Mucilaginibacter paludis DSM 18603: one gene and its partner. Each later gene encodes a partner of the first gene's protein in a complex. Links are inferred from orthologs where the notes say so. Each region holds a gene or a part of one and is shown in the gene's direction. Other genes may lie near its edges.

Region 1 (3,142 bases):
ATTGCCAAAGGTATTGATGATGCAAAAAAGAACCTTGTAAAAGTTCCGATTATCAACAATACTATACCTCATGAGCAAATAGGTAAGTTTTCCGGAGGTTTTGTATTCCTTAAACCTGCTGCAAACGGTACCGGTGTTATTGCCGGTGGTGCGATGCGTGCAGTGTTGGAATCTGCCGGTGTACACAACGTATTGGCAAAATCAAAAGGTTCATCAAACCCCCACAACGTGGTAAAGGCAACAGTTTCTGCATTATCGCAAATGCGCGATGCTTACACTGTAGCTCAGCACCGTGGTGTTAGTTTAGGTAAAGTATTTAACGGATAATCAGTCATGGCAAAAATCAAAATTACACAGATTAAGAGCGTGATCGATAGAAGTGAGCGCCAGAAAAAAACCATCCAGGCATTAGGTTTACGCAAGATAAACCACAGTGTTGAAGTTGAAGCTAATGCAGCTATCATCGGTATGGTGAGAAAAGTAAATCATTTGGTAGCAGTAGAAAACATTTAATGTTATGAATTTAAATAATCTGAAACCTGCAGAGGGTTCTACTAAAAATAGAAAAAGAATCGGTCGTGGTACCGGTTCAGGCCGTGGTGGTACATCAACACGCGGTCACAAAGGTGCCGGTTCACGTTCTGGTACTTCAAGTAAAGTAGGTTTTGAAGGTGGACAAATGCCTTTGCAACGCCGTGTACCTAAGGTAGGTTTTAAAAACCCTAACCGTGTGGAATATGTAAGCGTTAACCTTGATGCTTTACAAGCTTTGGTTGAGCAATACAATATTGTTACTGTTGATTTTGATACACTGAAAGAACATGGTTTAGTGTCAAGAAACGACTTGGTAAAGGTATTGGGCCGTGGCGAGTTAACAGCTAAAATAGAAGTAAAAGCACATGCATTTTCTGCTACTGCACAAAAAGCAATTGAAGCAGCAGGCGGTTCCATCGTTAAGTTATAAATTTCAATGAAGAAATTTTTCACAACTTTATCCAATATCTGGAAAATTGAAGATTTAAGAGTGCGTATAACAAACACATTCTTATTTCTTCTGATATATCGTGTTGGTTCGTTCGTCGTATTACCGGGGGTAGATCCTACCTCCCTGAGTACGCAAAAAGGTAAAGAAGGCCTGATGGGCCTTTTAAACATGTTTGCGGGTGGCTCGTTTTCACGCGAATCAATCTTCGCTTTAGGTGTGATGCCTTACATCTCTGCCTCCATTGTGGTGCAGTTATTGGGTATTGCGGTTCCGTATTTTACCAAATTGCAAAAGGAAGGTGAAAGCGGCCGTAACAAATTAAACCAGTGGACCCGTTATTTAACTATAGCAATTACTGCTTTGCAGGCTATCGGTTATGTAAGTTCACAGGTATCGCCTGATGCTAAGTTGATAGCAGAGCCTTTCTTTACTATTTTATCAGTATTTGTATTAACCGCCGGTACGTTATTTGTAATGTGGCTGGGTGAAAAAATCACTGATAAAGGTATAGGTAACGGTATTTCCCTGATCATCATGGTTGGTATCATTGCACAATTGCCGTTTGCTGTGGGCAGCGAGTTTGCTACACGCGTAAATGGTACTGGTGGTTTGTTCATCTTTGTGGTAGAGATTGTGGCGCTTATCGCTGTGGTAATGTTTACTATTTTAATTGTACAGGGTACTCGTAAAATAGCTGTTCAGTATGCAAAGCGTATAGTTGGTAATAAGCAATATGGTGGGGTTAGGCAGTATATACCTTTAAAGGTAAATGCAGCTGGTGTTATGCCTATTATATTTGCTCAGGCTTTAATGTTTTTGCCCGGCATGGTATCGCAGTTCTTTCCGAGCGCGGCATCAAGCGGTATCCTCATCGCATTATCAGATTACACCTCTTGGGGGCATAATTTGTTATTCGCGATATTGATTATCATCTTCACATACTTCTACACCGCTATCACGGTTAACCCTAACCAGATGGCTGATGATATGAAAAAGAACGGTGGTTTTATACCTGGTGTTAAGCCAGGTAAAACAACAGCCGATTTTATTGATGGAGTTATATCAAGGATTACGCTGCCAGGTTCGATATTTTTGGCCATCATTGCCATTATGCCAGCCATTGCAACAGTGTTGAATGTTAACAGTCAGTTTGCACGTTTCTTCGGCGGAACATCGCTCATCATCCTTGTTGGTGTTGTATTAGATACCTTGCAACAGATAGAAAGTCATTTATTAATGCGTCATTACGATGGTTTGATGAAAACCGGAAGAATCAAAGGACGTACGGCTATCCCTACTGTGGCAGGTACAACTCCCCCGGAAATTTAATAAACGATGTCTAATAAGATCAATTATAGGTCTGCTGAGGAGATAGAACTGATTAGGGAAAGCTCTTTATTGGTGTCTAAAACGCTTGCTGAGATTGCTAAGGTTATCAAGGCTGGTGTGAAAACGATAGAACTGAATAAGCTTGCAGAAACGTTTATCCGAGATAACGGCGGTGTGCCTGCATTTTTAAACTACAACGGTTTTCCGTATTCGCTTTGTATTTCGTTGAATAACCAGGTGGTACACGGCTTTCCGAGCGAACACGTACTGGTTGACGGCGATTTAGTGTCGGTTGATTGTGGTGTAGTTAAGAATAAGTACTATGGCGATTCTGCTTATACATTTGCCATAGGCGAAGTAAGCGAAAGCACCAAGTTATTGATGCAGGTAACCAAAGAATGCCTCCAATTGGGTATTGAGAAAGCCGTTGCCGGTTTACGTATTGGTGATATAGGTTACGCCGTTCAGGAACATGCCGAGAAACATCATTTTGGCGTTGTGAAAGAGTTGGTAGGCCATGGTGTAGGTACAAGGCTTCACGAGAAACCCGAGGTTCCAAATTACGGCAAGCGCGGATCTGGTATTAAGCTTGAGGAAGGGATGGTGATAGCCATTGAGCCTATGATTAATGCCGGAAGAGCGGGCGTAAGGTTTTGGGATGATGGATGGACCGTATCTACGGTTGATGGCAAAGTATCAGCGCATTACGAGCATACGGTGGCCATTAGCAAGGGAAAAGCCGATATTCTTTCAACTTTTTCTTATATAGAAGAAGTTTTTAAATAAAAAGAATAAAATATAAAAAAAATGTTTAATTTTGCATCCCGC
Region 2 (4,356 bases), 1.1 Mb from region 1 along the record:
TTGCGGAGATGGTTAATATAAACGAAGAGGATTATGTACAGCTGATGCGCGAAAAGATTGAAGAGTTCCGCTTGGTTTTTGTGGATTGGATCCGTGGTTTCGATAAAACTTACGATATCCCGGATAATTGGGCTATCCGATTTGATACCAGCACGCCCGAGCAGGAAAAGCTGGAAGAGCTGAGGTTTAATGATGATGAGCGTTTTTTTAACGATTTTGACGATGATGATGAGTTTGGTGATGAAAACGAGGAAGAATGATAATTAATACACGAATAGAAACTAATTTCACCAATCATCTGAAACGCTGGTTCCGTCAATCAACCGAATTTAACTACCGATTAGTTGCGCCCGGCTATGATCGCCTGCCGACTTATTAACACCTTCAAACCCAGATTAACACACTATTAAACAAAAACTACCTGTAATTTCATCTATAAAGCGTAATTTAGCCTGTCATAATGGCTTTTAACCTGCTATGGCTCAATTGTTGCCTTAGCCTTAATTTATTATCAAAATACACAGCATGTTGGGATTTATCAGTAAGCTTTTTGGGAACAAGTCGGACAGAGATGTTAAGACTATACAACCTATAGTTGAAAAAATAAAAGCGGAGTTTGCCAAATTAGGCACGTTAAGTAACGATGAATTAAGGGCAAAAACCCTTGATTTTAAAGAGAGGATCAAAAACGGCTTGGCTGATATTGATGCTGCGTTACAATCAGTTAAAACCCAGGCCGAAAATCCGGATTTGGATGTTAGCGAAAAGGTTGACCTGTATACCCAGATTGACAAGATAGAAAAAGACCGTAACAAAGAGTTAGAGGTAATATTATTGCAAATACTGCCCGAAGCCTTTGCCGTTGTTAAAGAAACCGCTAAACGTTTTACCGAAAATAAAACTATTGAGGTTACCGCAACGCCGTTTGACCGCGAATTGGCCGCCATAAAAAAGAATGTAATTATCAATGGCGATAAAGCCGTACACCATAACAGTTGGATTGCTGCCGGTAACGAAGTTACCTGGAACATGGTACATTACGATGTGCAGTTATTAGGTGGTGTGGTATTGCACCAGGGTAAAATTGCCGAAATGGCCACTGGTGAAGGTAAAACGCTGGTTGCTACGTTACCTGCTTATTTAAATGCCATTGCCGGCGAAGGCGTACACATTGTAACTGTGAACGATTACCTGGCCCGACGTGACTCGGAGTGGATGGGCCCGTTATATGAGTTTCATGGCTTATCTGTTGATTGTATTGACAGGCACGAGCCCAACAGCGAGGAACGCCGCAATGCTTACTTAGCCGATATTACCTTTGGTACCAATAACGAGTTCGGTTTTGACTACCTGCGTGACAATATGACACGTAGCCCCGAAGAATTGGTGCAACGCAAACTGCATTATGCCATGGTTGATGAGGTGGATTCAGTTTTAATTGACGACGCCCGTACACCGCTGATCATCTCAGGCCCTATTCCGCGTGGCGATGAGCATGAGTTTTATGAACTTAAACCACGTATAGAGCGTTTGGTGAATACACAAAAAAATTATGTTTTGGGTGTATTAAATGAAGCCAAGAAACTGATTAACGATGGTAAAACCGGCGTTGAAGATGGTGGACTGGCCCTATTGCGTGCGCACCGCGGTTTGCCAAAAAACAAAGCCTTAATTAAGTTTTTAAGCGAGGGTGGTAACAAAACCATTCTGCAAAAAACCGAGAATTACTATATGCAGGATTCGGCAAAGGAAATGCCGAAGGTTGATGCCGAGTTATATTTCATCATCGACGAAAAAAACAACCAGGTTGAACTAAGCGAGAAAGGTATCGAGTTGATCACAACTTCGGGCGAAGATCCTCACTTTTTTGTGATGCCTGATGTGGGCGGCGAGGTTGCTGATATTGAAAAATCAGCTTTAACTATCGAAGAAAAAGTTGCTAAGAAGGATGCCCTGATGCGCGATTTTTCTATCAAGTCTGAACGGATCCACTCCATTAACCAATTACTAAAGGCTTATACTTTGTTTGAAAAAGATGTTGAATACATTTTGGACGAGGGCAAAGTTAAGATTGTAGATGAGCAAACAGGCCGTGTTTTAGATGGTCGCCGTTACTCGGATGGTTTGCACCAGGCTATTGAAGCTAAGGAAAACGTTAAAGTTGAGGATGCATCACAAACTTTTGCTACCGTTACTTTACAAAACTACTTCAGGATGTACCACAAGCTTTGCGGTATGACGGGTACTGCCGTAACCGAAGCCGGTGAGTTTTGGGAAATATACAAACTGGATGTGGTTGAAATACCAACCAATACGCCAACCAGCCGTAGCGATTACCAGGATCTGGTTTATCGTACCGTGCGCGAAAAATACAACGCCGTTGCTGGCGAAATTCAAACTTTAGTATTCCCATACTCGCATTACGAGCCGCAGTACGAAAAGGATAAAGAAGGCAAAATAAAAATGAGCGCCGGCAAGCCGGTTGTTAAATTTGACAGCGCCGGAAAGCCCGTGCCTCAGTTAGATGGTAAAGGAAGTTTAATACCTGCTCCAAACCCGTTAACGGGCCAGCTTGAACCACGGGCCGGTCGCCCGGTGCTGGTAGGTACCACCTCGGTGGAAATTTCTGAATTGCTGAGCCGCATGTTGAAACTACGCGGTATTAAGCACAATGTACTGAACGCCAAAATGCACCAAAAAGAAGCCGATATTGTGGCCGAAGCCGGTAAAAGTGGCACCGTTACCATTGCTACCAACATGGCTGGCCGTGGTACGGATATTAAGCTGGGCGAAGGCGTTAAGGATGTTGGTGGTTTAGCCATTGTAGGTACCGAGCGCCATGAGTCGCGCCGTGTTGACCGCCAGTTGCGTGGTCGTGCCGGTCGTCAGGGCGATCCAGGGTCTTCACAGTTCTTCGTGTCGTTGGAAGATGATCTGATGCGTTTATTCGGTTCAGAACGGATTTCCAGCCTGATGGTAAAAATGGGAATTGAAGAGGGCGAGGTAATTCAGCACTCCATGATCACCAATTCTATCGAGCGGGCTCAAAAGAAGGTGGAAGAAAATAACTTTGGCATCCGTAAGCGCTTGCTGGAATATGACGACGTGATGAACTCGCAGCGTACCGTAATTTATACCAAACGTAAAAATGCTTTATTTGGCGAACGTCTGGATGTTGATTTGAGCAACACCATTTTTGATGTAGCTGACGATGTAGTTGCCGAGTATAAAGGCGAAAATAATTACGAAGGATTTAAACTGGAAGTGATCCGCCTATTCTCGCTTGATGTGGACATCAGCGAAGATGAATTTGCCAGTCTTTCTGCCAATAAATTAACCGATAAAACATTCCACCAGGTAACCGATTTTTATAAGCGTAAGGCTGAGGCTATTGCCAACCAGGCCTACCCTGTGTTAAAGGATGTTTATGATAACCGCCAGGGAATTGAAAACATTATAGTACCATTTACCGACGGCATACACGGCTTACAGATTGCCGTTCCGTTAAAGAAGGCGATTGATAACCATGGGCAGGAAGTGTTTAAATCGTTCGAGAAGAATGTAACGCTTACCTTTATCGATGATGCCTGGAAAGAGCACTTGCGCGAGATGGACGAGTTGAAACAATCTGTTCAAAATGCGGTGTACGAACAAAAGGACCCTTTATTGGTTTATAAGTTTGAAGCTTTTGAACTGTTCCGCCAGATGCTGGCCAATGTGAATAAAGAAATTGTAAGTTTCTTGTTCCGAGGTGGCATCCCGATGCAACAGGAAGAGGAAGTGCAGGAAGCAAGGCCTCAGCCAAAAACCGATATGCGTAACATGCGTACATCAAAACCGGAGCTGGCTCACGAAACCAACGGCGTACCAACCTTGGTTGATGATACCCGCGAAGTTCAAAAGCAAATGCCAGTAAAGGCCGAACAAAAAATTGGCCGTAACGATCCTTGCCCTTGTGGTAGCGGTAAAAAGTTTAAAAACTGTCATGGTGTAGGTGTGGCCTAAGGCCCCCACCCAACCCTCCCCGGTAGGGATGACTTTACAAATTAAAAAATTTCCCTATCGGGGAGATTTATAATGCTTAAATTATAAAATGAAAGATAGCAATACCATATCCTTTTTGCGCTGTAAAGCATTAAGGTATGGTATTGCTTTTTTTATGCTGATATCGGCCGCTACGATGGCGCAAACACCGGGCAAGGTTACAGTTGTTAAAGATGCCCGGATTGATAGCCTGATAGCGTTGCGTATCGCATTGAGTAAGGCGCCTGCCGGAGCCAATACCGGCGTTTATGCACCGGCCTCGGGTACTGGGTACCGGGTGCAGATATTTTCGGGCTCAAACCGCAGTGAAGC

Evidence for each region.
Region 2: the proteins of secY (region 1) and MUCPA_RS38880 are in contact, whole or in part, in a crystal structure (PDB 3DIN), measured with the Thermotoga maritima proteins. The link is inferred for Mucilaginibacter paludis DSM 18603 from one-to-one orthologs. Residues at the interface, in WP_004081795.1 of Thermotoga maritima: Glu108, Gly109, Glu110, Glu111, Ala236, Glu237, Arg238, Arg239, Ile240, Thr241, Ile242, Gln243, Tyr244, Ala245, Arg246, Arg247, Val248, Thr249, Gly250, Arg251, Arg252, Val253, Tyr254, Gly256, Ala257, Ser258, Thr259, Tyr260, Leu261, Pro262; in WP_004082002.1 of Thermotoga maritima: Glu261, Ala262, Arg263, Lys300, Ala301, Arg302, Thr303, Ile304, Ile305, Leu323, Tyr324, Asp325, Pro326, Val329, Ser330, Tyr333, Ile336, Lys340, Phe345, Val349, Glu363, Phe364, Tyr374, Ser375, Gly376, Gly377, Glu393, Ile395, Thr482, Ser483.

What each region holds. Positions count from the first base shown.
Region 1 is NZ_CM001403.1:2,495,179-2,498,320, reverse strand. The notes cover bases 325-3,142. They hold secY (preprotein translocase subunit SecY), read left to right. Parts: upstream 325-970; coding sequence 971-2,314; downstream 2,315-3,142. Other genes in these bases: map (type I methionyl aminopeptidase), read left to right, coding at 2,321-3,100; rplO (50S ribosomal protein L15), read left to right, coding at 518-964; rpmD (50S ribosomal protein L30), read left to right, coding at 334-513; rpsE (30S ribosomal protein S5), read left to right, coding at 325-327. Outside these bases: more of rpsE, read left to right, coding at 1-324. UniProt on the Escherichia coli protein: The central subunit of the protein translocation channel SecYEG. Consists of two halves formed by TMs 1-5 and 6-10.
Region 2 is NZ_CM001403.1:3,592,157-3,596,512, reverse strand. Bases 174-4,205 are described here. They hold MUCPA_RS38880 (preprotein translocase subunit SecA), read left to right. Parts: upstream 174-525; coding sequence 526-4,005; downstream 4,006-4,205. Other genes in these bases: MUCPA_RS15185 (SPOR domain-containing protein), read left to right, coding at 4,094-4,205; MUCPA_RS15195 (hypothetical protein), read left to right, coding at 174-260. In the rest of the region: more of MUCPA_RS15195, read left to right, coding at 1-173; more of MUCPA_RS15185, read left to right, coding at 4,206-4,356. UniProt on the Escherichia coli protein: Required for protein export, interacts with the SecYEG preprotein conducting channel.